DNA from 4 places in the Spartinivicinus ruber genome. Region 2 is predicted to be linked to each of the others. Evidence: predicted binding sites of a transcription regulator. Region 2 holds the regulator's gene; each other region holds the start of a gene.
What was found. The regulator FNR, encoded in region 2, switches genes on or off when oxygen is low (the NO sensors DNR and NnrR bind a similar motif). The targets are predictions, from matches to a motif close to TTGATNTANATCAA.

Region 1 (4,218 bases), 1.8 Mb from region 2:
CAGCATAACAAAACCAAACCGAATAGCTGATTTATTTTTTAGTTTACGAGAAATCTTTAGTAGCCGGTCTGCTAGTTCAACCCGAAACAATAAAGCATTCTTATCAAGTTGTTGGCTTTTTCCTTCAGTTATTAATAGTTCATTCAGTTTATCAGTCTGTTCATACATAATTTTAATGCTACTGATAATATCGTTTTTGCGATTGTAGTGAATAGTGTGCTGCCAATCGGAAGAACGCGCTACAAACGCCCACCATTTTGCCCTGAATTTCTGAAAGGACAGTTTGACCTTACCTGATTGACTGTCATCGGCAGGCATATAATCACGCCAACTGATCTGACGATTTTCCAGCCGTTCAAGCAGGCTAATGGCTTTACCTGTATCTGAAACTGCTTTATAACCAGTTAATGCCGAGCTTAAATCTTTAACAGTATCGACATATTGACCCAGACGATTTACATAACTCTGATAGTGCATTAATTGCTCTCTAAGCTGCTTTATTCCGTCCTTAGTCGCCAAATGGGTTTGTTGCTGATCTAATGATTCCCGACATTTACTTAGTTCAATTTTTAACGCTTGTAAGTCTCGTATTTTATAATCGACGGGATGATTACGAAAATGGTTATCTGCTTTGGTAGCAATTTGCTGAATTGCCTGCTCAAACAAACCACCTCGGCTAATCGCTGCGACTTGCTTTTGATAAGTTTCCAGGCGTTGAAGTAACTGGCGAAGCAGTAGTGTCTCATGCTCAATCACTTCAGCAGCCCGCTGGGTATTCGCTCGAATTCTTAACTGGCTATGATAAGATTTAGTTGCTGTGGTTTCAGTAAAAGGATTATCGTGTGGTTTAAACAAAACACGGTATTTTTTGGTGGTATTATTTTTTTCTGAGCCGATAACATCTACATACTTGATCAATGTATTAATAACTACCTGATCCCCTTTTAATAGCAGTTTAGTTAGCATAGATTTGTTTGAGTTATGGGATTTTTCTTCCGTAATAGTGTCATACCCCACTAGCCTATTCAAATAATTGGCTAAACCCTGTACAGTGTTAGGGAAAGGTTCTTTTACCTTAATTCTGCCGTCCTCAATAATAAGAGCCCCCTCAGGCATTTGTCCCTGAAGCTTATTAAATACAGCTAAATGTTTTGGAGAAGCCCATTTGCCATTAACAGGCCTTTGTTCATTACCTGTTTTAGCAAAATAACCGACAGGGTCTTTGGGCAAACGTCTTAACTTGGATTTAATCTCCCATTTTCCATAATGTAAAACATAATTATTCAGTACCGTTTCCAGGTGCTGTTTAATTAGCTCTCTTCCCTGCTCATCAATGGCGACGCCATGATCATCTATAATACAACTACTTACTAACTGTTGTGCATCACTTGTGGCAGCCACCAGTTCAGTATTGACTGCATCCAACCCAGTCAGCATATGCTGTTGTGGAGGGTAATGAACTTGCTGTTGAAATAGCCGTTGTGCCGCCGCAGACTCATTCAACTGGATAACATTTTCCTGAGGCGCTTGGTCAACTGGTTGATTGGCAGATGATGAAGGTAACTGCTCCAAACCATCCACACTGGAACCTGAGTCGATAGAACCGTTGCCTAAGTAACTACTGAGAGAATTTGTCATGGTTTACTTCCCATACCAATGGCAGACACCCTTATCATAACCAATAGTGGTGAGTACTAATCTACTAAAAAAGGCTGTTCTATTTTATACCCTCTTATTCCTGCCTTTTTCATATCTTATGACTAATTACTATTCGGCCAGCTTTGCTGAGCCACATGGATAACTTCTATATCAGGTGTAGTACTTCCTTCTTTAAGTAGTAACCCACTAAAGCTTTGACTTAAGTCAAATACAATAAATGGTATAAATATCTATATAACCATACTATATATAGTATACATCACTCATTGTTTAGCAGTTAAAAATCATGTTAAGTACAAATACTGTCGAATCCCTACCACTCTTGGATATACACCACACCTACCAGGAATATTTGACCAAGCAAGACTGGCGGATCAAAGCCAATGCTAACCAAGGTTATTCTTTAGGTGGTCTGATTTTAAACACTTCAGGCAAAATGACTGCCCACTACTGGCTCTACAGCCTTTACCCCGAAGCAGTGAGAAGTGCACATATCAATGCTGACTTTCACATTCACGACCTAGACATGTTGGGTGGTTATTGTGCTGGCTGGTCATTACGCCAACTGTTGTACGAAGGGTTTAATGGAGTCGCGGGTAAAGTGGAGTCAGCACCACCCAAACACATATCAACAGCACTGGGGCAAATTGTTAACTTTTTAGGTACTTTGCAAAACGAATGGGCTGGTGCACAAGCTTTCAGTTCATTTGATACTTATCTAGCGCCATATATTCGTAAAGATCAACTAAATTACCAACAAGTTAAACAGCTGATACAGGAGTTTATTTATAACCTCAATATTCCTTCACGCTGGGGTACCCAAACTCCCTTTACTAATTTAACGTTTGATTGGACCTGTCCTACAGATCTGCAAACACAAATTCCTATTATTGCAGGTGAAGAGCAGCCTTTTAGCTATGGTGAGCTTAGCAACGAAATGGCTATGATCAATCAAGCCTTTATTGAGGTAATGACCGAAGGAGATGATAAAGGTCGAGTGTTTACCTTTCCTATCCCTACTTACAATATTACCCCTGACTTCGACTGGGAATCCGAAAATACTGAGCGCTTATTTGCTATGACCGCTCGATATGGCTTGCCTTATTTTCAAAATTTTTTAAATTCCGACCTAAAACCTCATATGGTACGCTCCATGTGCTGCCGCTTACAACTCGACGTACGAGAGCTGCTAAAAAGAGGCAATGGGTTATTTGGCTCTGCGGAACAAACTGGCTCATTGGGCGTGGTTACTATTAATTGTGCCCGGCTGGGTTATTTACATAAAGGCGACAAACAAGCTTTATTTCAACAGTTAGATTACTTATTAAATACTGCCAAAGAAAGCCTGGAAATTAAACGTCATGTAGTACAACAACTGATGGATGAAGGCTTATACCCTTATACCAAACGCTATTTAGGGACCTTACGGAATCATTTTGCTACTATTGGGGTCAACGGTATAAACGAAATGGTTCGTAATTTTAGTAATGATCAGGAAGATATTACCACCAACCAAGGCCAGCAGTTAGCCTCAGAGTTACTGGCTCATATCAAAACTAAAATTGTTGAATTTCAACAGCAAACAGGGCAACTCTATAACCTGGAAGCCACTCCAGCAGAAGGCACTGCCTATCGCTTTGCCAAAGAAGACCAAAAACGGTTTACCGATATTATTCAGTGTGGGCCTGCCGATGCTCCCTACTATACCAACTCCAGTCAATTACCCGTGGGTTACACCGATGACCCATTTTTAGCCTTGGAGATGCAGGAACCACTTCAACGAGCTTATACCGGCGGGACCGTACTACACCTTTATATGGCCGAGCCTATTTCCAGCAGTATCAGTTGTCGTAAATTGGTTAAAGCTGCGTTAAGCAACTTTAAAGTCCCTTATATTACGATTACCCCTACTTTTTCTATTTGCCCTGTGCATGGTTATTTACCAGGCGAACACGAGTTTTGTCCAAAGTGCGATCAAGCAATTATCGCCAATGATCTTTAATAAGGAGCAATTAATGGCCAAACAAACTTTAAACAATCATCCAAAAAGACAACGCTGCGAAGTCTGGACCCGGGTAATGGGCTACCATCGCCCCACTGTCGCTTTCAACCCAGGTAAATTATCTGAACACAATGACAGATGCTTTTTTATAGAAGACAAAGAAAACATACGCAAAACGTAGGGTAACAATGAAAGCAATTCAAATAGGGGGAATAACCCCCCTTACCACCATTGATTTTCCCGACCATTTGGCAACAGTGCTATATTGCCAAGGTTGTAATTTACGCTGTCAGTATTGTCATAATCCAGAGTTAATTAAAATCTGTTCTGGAGCCTATCAATGGCTGGCTATTCAACATTTTTTAACACGACGAGTGAATTTAGTTGAAGCAATCGTTTTCAGTGGTGGTGAACCATTAATTCAACCAGGGTTAGTCGAGGCTATACAATGGTGCAAACAACAGGGGTTTAAAGTAGGGTTACATACCAGTGGTAGTCTCCCTAAACATTTTAAAGCTATTTTACCGCAACTGGACTGGGTGGGTTTTGACTATAAA
Region 2 (4,218 bases):
AAGCCTCCACTTACCAGAACAGAAAAAACTACCGGTGCTACTGAGTTATAACACTGGGCGTATCACCAGCTATACCTTAGCAGGCATGTTAGTGGGCAGTTTAGGTTGGTCTATTCAACAGCTTGGCCCTACTGCCAATCAAGGGCTCCGATGGATAGCTGGAATTTTATTGATTTTAATGGCCTGCTATATCGCTAACTGGTGGAAAGCACTGACCTGGATAGAGAAGGCGGGACAGCACCTATGGCGACACATTCAGCCGTTAACCAAACCCTTTTTACCTGCATCTACTGTTAAACAAGGGTTTTGTTTAGGCATTTTATGGGGTTGGCTACCCTGTGGCTTAATTTACAGTGCCCTCACCTGGTCAGCGGCCAGTGGCAATACCCTAAATGGCGGGTTGCTGATGTTGGGGTTTGGCTTAGGCACTCTCCCCACGGTTCTCGCTACAGGCTTTTTTGCTGATGTATTAAAGCAGTTTATTGCTCACCATCTCACCCGCACCATTGCGGCAATTATTATGATTGGCTTTGGGTTATGGACCATTCCTGGCCCCCACCAAACGCTGTTAATGCCAAGCCATGAGAGTCATGCCCATCATCATTAAATACTGAAAGCAAAAGCTAGTAGATATTGGGTAATAGTGAATTATATTGAGCCCTATACCTGCTATTCAGACAGGCCTTTGACCCACGTCAATTCTTTTCAGCCCTACCACTTTACACTGTTAATCTGCATCAACAGAAACAGGTCAAATTTATGTTAGGACCTCTTAAGTGGCAGTCCTCGCTCATCGAGCGATACAATCAGCAAGGCCCACGTTATACCTCATACCCAACAGCCGTCGAGTTTTCAGAGGCGTTTGCCCCTGAACACTATTTACAGGCACTTGCTAAAATTAAGCAGCAACAAACACCACTTTCGCTTTATGTTCATGTCCCCTTTTGCGCCAGTGTTTGTTATTACTGTGGCTGCAATAAAATAATTACCAAAAACCGGCAAAAAGCCCTGCCCTACTTAGCTGCTATAGAAAAAGAAATTCAATTAGTTTCTAAACAGCTGGGCTGTAAGCCCATTGTTGAGCAACTCCACTGGGGCGGTGGTACCCCCACCTTCTTAACACACGAACAAACCATTCAACTCTTTAAATTACTGGAACAGCACTTTCAGCTAGCAGATGATTTTGATGGGGATTATTCAATTGAAATTGATCCAAGAGAAGCGGACTGGCCAACCATGGGACTGCTCCGCTCACTAGGATTTAATAGAATTAGTTTGGGTATTCAGGACTTTAACCCAACAGTACAAAAAGCCGTTAACCGATTACAGTCTGAAGCAGAAACCGAAGCTATTTTTGAAGCAGCTCGAGCCTTAATGTTTAAGTCCATTAATGTGGATTTAATTTATGGCCTACCTTTCCAAACTACTAAGAGTTTTCTCGAAACACTGGATAAAGTGGTTCAACTCGCCCCTGACCGGCTGTCAATATTTAATTACGCCCATTTGCCTCACCGTTTTAAACCACAACGACGGATTAAAGCTGAAAATTTACCTTCAGCTAAAGAAAAGCTCAGTATTTTGCAGCACACTATTGAGCACTTACAGGCAGCTGGTTATCACTACATTGGTATGGATCATTTTGCACTACCTGACGACAAGCTGGCTATTGCCCAAAATAAAGGCGAGTTACATCGTAATTTCCAAGGCTACACCACCCATGGCCACTGCAGCTTAATTGGGCTGGGGGTATCCTCCATTAGTCAGCTAGGAGATAATTACTGTCAGAACCATACATCAGTAGAAGACTATATCCAGTCGCTGGAAAAACATAACCAGTTGCCTATTAAGCGTGGAATCCAATTAAACCAGGATGATTTACTCAGACGGTCAATTATTCAACAGTTAATCTGCCACTTTCATGTTGACTTGGCTAAATATTGTCAGCCATTAAATATTAATTGGCATAGTTATTTTCAAGATGAACTAACTCAGTTACACCCCATGGCAAGCGATGGTTTGGTCACTATTGATGATAGCAAGATTACTATCACTGATAGCGGCAGATTGTTAGTGAGAAATATTTGCATGGTTTTTGATAGCTACTTAGCCAAGAACCAACCAAGCAACTTATTTTCTAAAGTGATTTAGTTGCATCAATAATTAGCTTGTCGCTAACAGGGTGCGCCCCTACAATAAATCAAAATGTATCCGTTAGCATGGAATACCCACTTCTAGCGTTTGAGGCCTCAGCATAACAATGATTGCAAAAGTAAAACCCATTAACCAAGTCGCCTGCAAAGATTGTATACTCAGCACTCTTTGCCTGCCTATTGCGTTAAAAATAGAAGATATTGATACGCTGGATAGCATTATCAAACGAGGCAAACCATTACGCAAAGGTGAACACTTATTTTTCCAGGGTGACTCTTTTCACTCAATTTATGCTGTCCGCTCTGGAGCCCTAAAAACTTACACCACCACTGATGATGGTATTGAACAAATTACCGGCTTTCAGTTACCCAGTGAGCTGGTTGGTCTTAGTGGTCTTGATGATGAGCACTACCCAGTGTCAGCCCAAGCAGTGGAAACCACTATGGTTTGTGAGATTCCCTTCGAGAAGCTGGATGAGCTAGCCAGTACCCTACCTGAGCTACGACGTAAATTAATGCAAATTATGAGTAAGGAAATTCGGGAAGATCAGCAAATGATGTTATTGCTCAGCAAAAAGACTGCTGACGAACGCATTGCAACATTCCTACTCAACTTAGCAGCTCGCTTCCGTCGACGCGGTTTTTCCTCACAAGCCTTTAGACTCCCTATGTCTCGCAATGAAATGGGTAATTATCTAGGCCTAGCAGTTGAAACTGTCAGCCGGGTCTTCACGCGTTTCCAAAAAAATGGCTTAATCGATGCGAATGGTAAGGAAATTCAAATTAAGGACTCCATGGCTATCTGCTCCTTAGCCGGAGGTAAGTCTGTTGATCAACCCAATGGAACCAATGACTCACTAGTAGGTTAATTTCATCAGCACACTAAGGCTTCCGCGAAAAGTTATCAGGTGATCAGTTAAATATCCTATACTGCCAATTTGCGGCAGCCTGCAAGGGCAGCGTCGATACACCATCATATGGAAAACAACAATGATTTTTGATGAGTACTATATCAAGTCACTGATCCGCAATATTACTGACTGGCCTACCCCAGGTGTTGTATTTCGCGATATTACCCCATTGTATCAGTCTCCCAAAGCACAGCGGATGGTAGTTGATAGCTTTATTCAACGCTATGTTGATGCTGAAATTACTCATATTGGCGCCATGGAAGCACGAGGCTTTTTACTGGGTTCTGTTATTGCCTATGAATTAAACAAGCCTTTGGTGCTATTTCGAAAACAAGGCAAGCTTCCAACCAAAACCATCGCTGAAGAATATGACATTGAATATGGCAAAGCAGTTTTGGAAGTTCAAGAAGATGCTTTTGGCAATGATGCCAGCATCCTCTTAGTTGATGATTTGATTGCCACCGGGGGTACCCTGCTTGCCGCCGCCGCCTTAACCCGTCGATTGGGAGGGAGTGTCTACGAAGCAGCTGCTATTGTTGACTTACCTGACTTAGGAGGCAGTCAAAAGCTTCAAGACTCTGATATTCCTATCTATACACTTTGTGCTTTTGCTAAAGATTAACCGTTTACCCAGTGCCCTTCTTTGCTTATTAACTGGGTGCTGGGTTATTTCTAAATGTCCTTCTTCGCCATTTAAATGACATTAGTGTCAGCTATTTGATCAAATTGCAAGTTGATTTACTGCACAGGCCTTTATTTCATTATTATATCTGTATTAAGACAGGCAATAATAACCGCTACTTTTGCAACAAATCAGTTTCAAAAAAAACGGATTTTTAGCTTCTTTTCTTGTAAAGCAAACCAATAACTTGAATATTTCAGTCTAAACTAACCGTAGAATATAAAATAAACCTGCTTTTTAAAATGAATATAATGATGCAAGCAGGTTGAGTAGGCCCATTCTGGTCAAAAAAATGCATCAAAGACTAATAGGAATAAATGTAGGGAAAATGAGAGTTGAGTGATGGGCATTTGTGCAGAAGAACTTAGACATTATGTAGTTCAACCAACGTTAAGGCAGTTACAAGTCAAACATTGTTTAGCCGAAAATTTGCTAATGGGGACAGCCGCTCAAGAAAGTGGGCTAGGATTCTACC
Region 3 (4,218 bases), 3.1 Mb from region 2:
CATAATGCGCTTAATTATTGCCAGCCCAAGACCGCTACCACCTGCTCGTTTACTCACAAAGGGTGTGAATAACTGCTTTTTCATCTCTTCAGTGATTGCAGGCCCATTATTATGCACAACGATTTCACAACAGATATTTCTATTATTTTTTTGGATGCTATTTGCGCTCACTAAAATATGTGGATTTTGCTGGTTACGTGTAAAAGCAGCTGCGTTCTCCAATAAATTAGTTAGCACTTGCTGTATTTTTCCGCAGTCGCCATAGATAGCTAGATCACTTTCAATATCTATTGATATCTTCACTTGGTAATTTTGTTCTATATAACTGGCGACAGTTGAAATAATCAATGCAAGCTTATTTATCTCACAGTTAAGTTCCAACTTACCAGAATAACTGAGCATATCGCTCACTAATTGATCTGCTCTTGCTACTTGTGCCTGAATATAACTACGGGTGGTTTTATCTGTTTGAACCGCTGCCATTGAAATGATATTAAGCGGATTACGCAGTTCATGAGCCATTGCTGCAGATAAACTACCAAGTTCAACTAAATGCTGCTCAGCAAGCCGCTGTTTTTCTTGTTTAGCTATTTGAAAACGTTGTTCAAGTAAACGGGCACTACTTAATAATAAAGCAGCAAAAACTTCACCTACATGACGCAAACTAGGTGTTAGATCTTCCCAACCAACTAACTTTATTTCCCAATCTGACTCATTTAAACAATAGATGGTTGGCTCATGATGCTTTTCTGTTACGACAAATTCCACTCTCAATAATCGACCCACATGCTGTTGTAATAATTCTTCAGCTGTTGTTTTTAACAATTGCCAGCTCTGGCATTGCTGCATGGTGGCTAGCCACTGATCTATAGTTCCCTGATCCAGGTGCGCCCCTGGATAAATAATTCGATCCGCTAATAAGTGAGCTGGCTGGCTTAACATCCAGGCTACAGCTAAAACAAACAATGAGTAAAGCCAGAGTTGTATGAGTGGTACCTCAGCAAAAGCCGTTATCCCTATTGAACCCGCAACAGCACTAAAAAGTGCGATAGCAATAAAAAGCCCCGTCACTAAAGCTAGCCAGTTAATGGCTTTTCTAGCCCAGTGGTTGACTTCCACCAGCTGATAACGAGTTACGCCATAAACCAACAAGACAGCATAACTTGGCAATAGCAGCATTGGATAGGGAAACACATTAATATTCACCGAAGGAAACACGAAACTAGTGGCTAACAGTAATCCCCAGCCCCCAGCAATAAACATGGCAACAATTGATCGCCGTTTATTTGCTGAACTGACTTGCCATCCCCAAACCAGTAACGAGTGCGCTTCTAACCCAACAAGTACTGTATATGCTAAATTTACCCAGCCAAACCCCTCCAACCGAACAAATTCATTAAATGATAGCCAGGGCTGCAACCAGTCGTCATCAGCAACCAGCCAGCTAATAAGAGAAATTACCGCAGCTAACCAATACCAAATCGTTATCCGGTGCTGCATGGTTTTTATAAGTGCTGGTGAAGTTTGTGGCTTACTGGTGTCACCTATAAAACGAAGCGTGAAATGCAGAAAAAAAGTAGGTATAAATGGATTAGCTAATAATAAAGCTAAACCGACTTGTTGGCAGCCTCCAGCATCAAACTGCACCAATAAGTGCCCTGCGCACCAGCCCGCCATGGCCAAACAAAACCCTGCCAAAGGTTGCAGTACTTTATGCTGGGCAGACTTAGCAATTAACCAGGCTCCTGCCAATACAGCCGTAATGACTGTCAAGCTCATGGAAGCATAAAAAGCGGTCATTAAAGCCATTGCTTCAGTGTTAACAGTGTTGATAGTTGCTTCTCATTAATCTGTAAATGACGTTTACAGTTATTCTACCAAAGCCAGTTACATTGCGCTAAATCATTGCAATTTACTTGACGTTTAAAACTGGCATGTTCTTTGTAGTGTAACTAGTACAAGCACAAGCAGTAATCATAACTAAAGCATGTTGAGAGGTAGGCTGAGATGAATAATAGCGTTCTTATGATGGACTTACTATCTGCTGGATTGATCATCACTATAGCGTTGCTTCCTGGTTTAATTCAATTAGCGCAAAATCAACGTAATGCCAGCTAGGGGATAGCATCATGGAATTAGACCCCGCCGTACTTTCCCGTATTCAGTTTGCCTTAACCATTAGTTTCCATATTATTTTTCCAACTTTATCTATTGGCTTAGCTTGTTATATTGCCATCATGGAAGGGCTCTGGTTAAAGCTCCGAAAGCCAGTTTATTTACAACAAGCAAAATTCTGGATAAAACCCTTTGCAATTACTTTCGGGATGGGGGTCGTATCTGGCCTGGTACTTTCTTATCAGTTCGGTACCAACTTTAATAAATTTTCTGAACTAGCATCACCTGTGATAGGCCCTTTACTTAACTATGAAGTACTCACCGCTTTTTTCTTAGAAGCTGGTTTTTTAGGCATAATGCTATTTGGCTGGAATAGAGTAAGCGAGAAAATCCATTTTGGTGCTTCCGTGGTAGTAGCCGTGGGTACCATCCTATCTGCTTTTTGGATTTTGGCGGCTAATTCATGGATGCATACTCCTGCTGGCGTCATTATTGATAATAATCAAATTCTAGTAACCAGCTGGCTAAAAGTGATATTTAACCCTTCATTTCCCTATCGCTTTGCTCATATGTTAATTGCCAGCTTTATCACCACTTTGGTGGTGATAGCCAGCGTTTCCAGTTATTACTTGCTAAAAAAACACCATCAACCATTTGCTAAAAAAAGCTTAGGGATCGCGGTTGCAGGGCTTGTGGTACTGACTCCTATTCAAGCCTTTGTGGGTGATCTACATGGTCTTAACACATTAGAACACCAACCTGTCAAAGTTGCTGCAATGGAAGGCATTTGGGAAACAGAACAGGGAGCAGGTCTGCGGTTGTTTGCTATTCCTGATCAAGCCCAAGCGAAAAACGATTATGAAATAGTTATTCCAAAGCTGGCAAGTTTAATTTTAACCCACGACACTGAAGGTACTGTAAAAGGCCTCAATGCAGTGCCAGCTGATGAACATCCTCCCGTTGCAGTGGTTTTTTACAGCTTTCGTCTGATGCTGGGCATTGGCGTCTTTTTACTAACCGTAGCTTACTTAGGTCTATGGCTGGCCCAAAAAGGCTCTCTATTTAGTAACCGCTATTATTTAACAATTCTGAAATGGTCAGCACCATTAGGTTTTATCGCCACACTAGCCGGCTGGTATGTTGTAGAAGTGGGTCGACAACCCTGGTTAATTCAAGGCTTATTCCGCACTAGTGACTTAGTAACCCCTTTACCTGCTGAAAGAATTCTCATCAGCTTAATCGGTTTCGTGATCATTTACACCTTGCTATTTGGAGTTTACTTGTATTTTTTCAAGAAGCTAATACGTCAAGGGCCAGAAGTTATTAGCTCAGGAAATACTACAGAAGTCGCCACCAGCAATATAGCCAAAGCGAATGGCTTTTAGTGACAACAGGTCCTAAAAAATCATTCGAGAAGGGCATACCAAGCAAGTTAAACCTGCATAAAAGTGTGTAAATATAAAGAGAGAATTTTAAGCTGAAGGTAAAACTTTATGGACTTAGCAATAGTATGGTTATTAGTGATTGTTTTCGGCATATTTGTTTACGCTATCCTGGATGGGTTTGACCTTGGTATTGGAATTCTTTATCCATGGCTAAGTAAACAAGAACGAATGACAGCCCTGCATTCCATCAAACATGTATGGGATGGTAATGAAACCTGGATGGTATTTGCTGGTGTTTGTTTGTTGGTTGCATTCCCTAAAGTTTATAGCCTGGTTTTAGGGACTCTATATATCCCAGTTTTCCTCATGCTCTTCGCTCTAATTTTTCGTGGCGTTGTTTTTGAGTATCGTTTTAAGGCAGACCGAAGTAGTGTATGGTGGGACTTTAGCTTCTTTGCCGGATCAACCATCGCCGCATTTAGCCAGGGTACTATATTGGGCTCAGTTCTACTTGGCTTACAGGCAAATACCGAGCAACTGATTCCTATATGGTTACATCCTTTTTCCCTAGCCATGGGATCTTTAATAGCCATCACTTATTGCACACTAGGTAGCTTATGGTTACAAATTAATACTGAGTCTATGCTTGAGAAAAAATGTAACTCTATCGCGAATAAAATGATTGTCTTATTCAGTATTCTTTGTCTGATTGTTGTAT
Region 4 (4,218 bases), 1.4 Mb from region 2:
ACGTGGATCAAAACGCCACCAGGGGTCTTTATCTTCAACCAAAATTTCCCTTTCGTAGGTGCGCTCTGGAAACAAAACTGCATTGGGAGTATCACGGTTTTCGAGAGCAAGCTGATATAACTCAGGCAACTTCTGTGGGTAAGCTTGCATGACCCTACCAGGAAAGCCAGATACGGCAGATCGGGTATTTCGGTAAAGCACCCGGCTAGTGCCATGACGATCCAATAAGTGAGATAACAGTTGCTGTTTGGTCTGTTGTTTGATCTTTTCAGGCTGATCGCTATTAATGGTGGCAGCCTGCTGGCTGGCTTCTTCACCTAAATAATTAATCAGTCGGTTAATTGCAGCTTCAGATAAAGTTTGACTTTCAATTAACTCTTCAGCTATTTCTGCAACGGCTTGATAATGCTGTGACTGCTCTTCAAAGTCAGCCAGTGAATGAAATTTGTCTGGATCAAGTAACCGAAGGTGGGCAAAGTGGCTGCTGTGACCGCATTGCTCTGGAGTAGCTGTCAGCAATAATACTCCAGCTGTTTTTTGTGCAAGCTTTTCAATGGCTAAATACTCTTCACTTGCCGTGTCAGGGGTCCAGCTTAAGTGGTGGGCTTCATCAACGACGAGTAAATCCCAGTCAGCTGCTAAGGCATCATTTAAATGCTTAGCTTGTGTGAGTTCATTTAAGCTGATTAATATTAATTGCTCACTTTCAAAGGGATTGCCTGAGTCAGAATCATTGAATTGAGCCAGTCGCTCACTATCAAACAGGCTAAAGTGCAGGTTGAAACGTCTAAGCATTTCCACCAGCCACTGGTGCAATAAACTTTCGGGTACCACAATCAAGACTCTTTCCGCTCGCCCAGTGAGTAGCTGTTGATACATGATCAACCCGGCCTCAATGGTTTTTCCTAAGCCCACCTCGTCAGCCAGCAATACCCGAGGAGCCTGACGTTTACCGACTTCATCGGCAATATGTAACTGGTGGGGAATTAAGCTGGTGCGTGCGCCACACATGCCCAGTAAAGGAGATTGATAAATATTGCGGGCATGTTCCCAGGTTTTATAGCGCAAGCTAAAGTGGTTATTTTGGTCAATTTGACCTGCTAATAAGCGCTCTTTCGGTTTTTGAAACTGGATGAAGTTGCCTAGGCATGACTCTGAAAGCTCTTGAGGTTTACCGTTGGGCAAAGTGCCCTGATAAGTAATTAAGCCATCTTGCTCCACTATGTCGGTAACCATCATGCTCCAGCCTTCATGGCTTTCAATGGTGTCACCGGCAACAAAGCGGATGCGGGTAAGAGGGGAGTTTTTTACTGCATAAAGTCGAGTTTGCCCATTAGAGGGAAACAGTAATGTGACCATTCGTTGATCCAAGGATAAAACAGTGCCTAGGCCTAGCTCTGTTTCTGTATCACTAATCCAACGTTGTCCTGGAACAAATGTCGTCATTCTGTACGCCTATCTACCTCAGAAAAAGGCGATATGGTAGCGAATATATTCTGAATAACAATAGTCGATTTGCCTAATTTTCGGCAGTAATTTTTATCAGTGGGAAGAAAAAGCTTAAAAGTAGTTAGTCGCCTGTTGTTGTTTGTTATTGACTCTTTAGAAAAACAGCAACAGGCAGGGTAAAAAAGCCTTAATTATTCATTAGTATTGGCTTCTTCAGATTGTCCATCAGCAGATTCTTTACCAATCTCTAATATTAACTCTGGTTTGCCTTTAATCGCTTTGGCCAGGGTTTCTTTGTGCTTGGCGAATAATAAACCAATATCTTCAGCAATCTTCTCATCAATACTATCAAATGTTTGCTCTAGCAGCATGGTAATATTTGCAGCTAGCTCAAGCATTTTGTCGTGTTCTTCGGCGGCTTTTTTATCTGAGAACATACTACCGTCCCTATCGCATTTCCACATGGGTATAACGGCCATTCGCTCACCTCTTGCATGGACCAAATTAATTTAGGTCTCAAATATAAGTACATTGAGAGACCTGTGGATTAAAACTCATTGTGAAACTAGCCAGCTTAGTTAGCTAGTTATTATGGTTGTACTGTATATAAATACAGTATATTTGTCCATAGGGGCTGTATTGTATCCAATAAGGTTGGCTAGGAACAATCCAAATATTTTCTGTCGCTTTAAATCACTAGTTTTTACCGTTGGCTTGTAAGAATGAAAAATTGCTTTAGGTCAATAAAAGTCTCTAACTAGGCTATTAGCCTTATGAGCTGATTGATGTTGGTCAATAAAAGCAGCCTGGGTTGCTGCTACTGTTGGTTCAAGTTTAGGCAATAGCCAACAGGAGGTAAGCGATGTATATCGATGAAACAGTGTTAGCTTCTTTAATAACGATTGGCTTAGTTGTTGGTTTCTTTGTTGGTGTTGGCCTACTGATTCGAAAGGATATTAGAGGGCAACGTTGAATATACCGATTTTCACAGTTTTGGTCAGCAGTTTTGGCTGCTGGCCAAAAGTCAGGTCATTATGACCTGAACGTTTGAGGCTAGACAGACGTAAGGATGCTCTATTTGTATAGAGCTTTTAAGGTAAGTGTGGTGGGCTACTTAGTTTTGTCAGGTTTTACGTAGTCTATCACCTTGCCTGTTTTTTCTCTTCTAGCTTTTATTAGTACCTTATGATGGTTCCTTTTACTCCTTTATCTGGCTTTCAGCTTGACCGGTTTCAAGGTAAGATTAATTTAGTTGGTTAAGCATGGGAGACAGGTGATGAGTGTACAGGCTGAAATTGAACAAAAATTGACGAAAGCTTTAAATCCTGCCTACTTAGCTGTTACAAATGAAAGTCATATGCACAATGTGCCGCCTGGCTCGGAGTCGCACTTTAAAGTGGTGGTTGTATCAGCTGACTTTTTAGGAAAAATGCCAGTAAAAAGACATCAGCTGATTTATGGTTTATTAGCTGAAGAAGTGCAACATAAAATTCATGCATTAGCGTTGCATACTTATACGCCAGATGAGTGGAAGAAACAGGCCGAGTCTGCTCCTGAGTCCCCCAGCTGTGCAAATAAAAGATAGGCTCCCAATCTATGTGTGGTGGTGCTGAGTTTGTGCAAAACCAGGAGCGTTATCGGGTATTTTTTCCTAACCCTAATGCAAAACTCCCTGTATTGCAAAGAGATGGTAGCGTTGTCATGGTGCCTTGGGGACGGCGTGAAAATCAGCCAGGAAGTTCTCCTCAAGGGGGATGGGCTAGACTGGAATCTATTCAACGATGCGCTTGGCAGCCCTTTAACCCAAGGCCAGTGAAAATAGTAGTCACCTCATTTATGGAAAAAGATGAAACAGAGCAAAGCCGCTGGTTTCCTCTTGAAGCCCATGAAATCATCCAAGGGTTATTGGCCACTGAAGGTAATATTCAACGGGTTTATGTGGTGACTGAACCCCATCCTGAATCGACCCACGACAGTGGCCGCTGGCCACGAGTTATTCCTCTTAAAGAACCTGTTGATAAGGGAGAATCAACTTTAGACGAGCCTGAGCAAACCTCGTTAATTTAAGGGAACTGTCTCCAAAACTGGTCTTGCTTTCACTAAACCTTTAAAATAAGACGTTTTAATTGGTCTTGTGCTGCTTCTTTATTTACAGGTTGCAGTGCTAGTAACACCAGCAGATTTGCGATCTGCTAAGGTAGAGGGATTAAGATGTCTCAGTTTGTTATTGCCGCTCTTTATAAATTTACTCGATTACCTGACTTTGAATCGATGCGCCAGCCGTTATTGGACAAGATGCTTGACCTTGAAGTGAAGGGAACCTTATTACTAGCTGCTGAAGGAATTAATGGCACGGTTGCAGGGAGCCGAGAGGGGGTTGATCAGTTATTAAATTATTTAAAGTCCCATCAGCCATTGGCTGGCTTAACTCATAAAGAATCCTATGATAATAAGCAGCCTTTCTATCGCACTAAAGTAAAATTGAAAAAAGAAATTGTTACCATGGGTGTACCTGGTATTGATCCTAACCACGTGGTAGGTACTTATGTGAAACCAACGGAATGGAATCAGTTAATCAATGACCCAGAGGTGCTGCTGATAGATACCCGTAATGATTATGAATATCAAGTAGGGACTTTTGAAGGTGCGGTTAACCCCAAAACAGATAGCTTTCGAGAGTTTCCTGAGTATGTTGAGCAACAGCTTGACCCTGCTAAACACAAAAAAGTAGCCATGTTTTGTACTGGAGGCATTCGCTGTGAAAAATCC

Region 1: a site for FNR is predicted at 1,854-1,867, ahead of G4Y78_RS08750 (ribonucleoside triphosphate reductase). Genes of this name have one in related genera too.
Region 3: a site for FNR is predicted at 1,893-1,906, ahead of G4Y78_RS02940 (cytochrome ubiquinol oxidase subunit I). Genes of this name have one in related genera too.
Region 4: a site for FNR is predicted at 2,180-2,193, ahead of ccoM (cytochrome c oxidase subunit CcoM). Genes of this name have one in related genera too.

Annotation. Positions count from the first base shown of each region.
Region 1 covers NZ_CP048878.1:1,849,877-1,854,094, reverse strand. The annotation lists gene G4Y78_RS08755 (hypothetical protein) at 1-1,638, opposite strand, end outside; gene G4Y78_RS08750 (ribonucleoside triphosphate reductase) at 1,946-3,661, shown strand; gene nrdD (anaerobic ribonucleoside-triphosphate reductase) at 3,675-3,842, shown strand; gene G4Y78_RS08740 (anaerobic ribonucleoside-triphosphate reductase activating protein) at 3,850-4,218, shown strand, end outside.
Region 2 covers NZ_CP048878.1:3,697,959-3,702,176, forward strand. The annotation lists gene G4Y78_RS16865 (sulfite exporter TauE/SafE family protein) at 1-607, shown strand, start outside; gene hemN (oxygen-independent coproporphyrinogen III oxidase) at 760-2,148, shown strand; gene fnr (fumarate/nitrate reduction transcriptional regulator Fnr) at 2,258-3,019, shown strand; gene G4Y78_RS16880 (adenine phosphoribosyltransferase) at 3,141-3,683, shown strand; gene G4Y78_RS16885 (hypothetical protein) at 4,083-4,218, shown strand, end outside.
Region 3 covers NZ_CP048878.1:639,035-643,252, reverse strand. The annotation lists gene G4Y78_RS02945 (sensor histidine kinase) at 1-1,800, opposite strand, end outside; gene G4Y78_RS02940 (cytochrome ubiquinol oxidase subunit I) at 2,130-3,500, shown strand; gene G4Y78_RS02935 (cytochrome d ubiquinol oxidase subunit II) at 3,609-4,218, shown strand, end outside.
Region 4 covers NZ_CP048878.1:2,259,576-2,263,793, forward strand. The annotation lists gene rapA (RNA polymerase-associated protein RapA) at 1-1,446, opposite strand, end outside; gene G4Y78_RS10665 (YebG family protein) at 1,641-1,928, opposite strand; gene ccoM (cytochrome c oxidase subunit CcoM) at 2,312-2,422, shown strand; gene G4Y78_RS10670 (BolA family protein) at 2,726-3,034, shown strand; gene G4Y78_RS10675 (hypothetical protein) at 3,046-3,516, shown strand; gene trhO (oxygen-dependent tRNA uridine(34) hydroxylase TrhO) at 3,661-4,218, shown strand, end outside.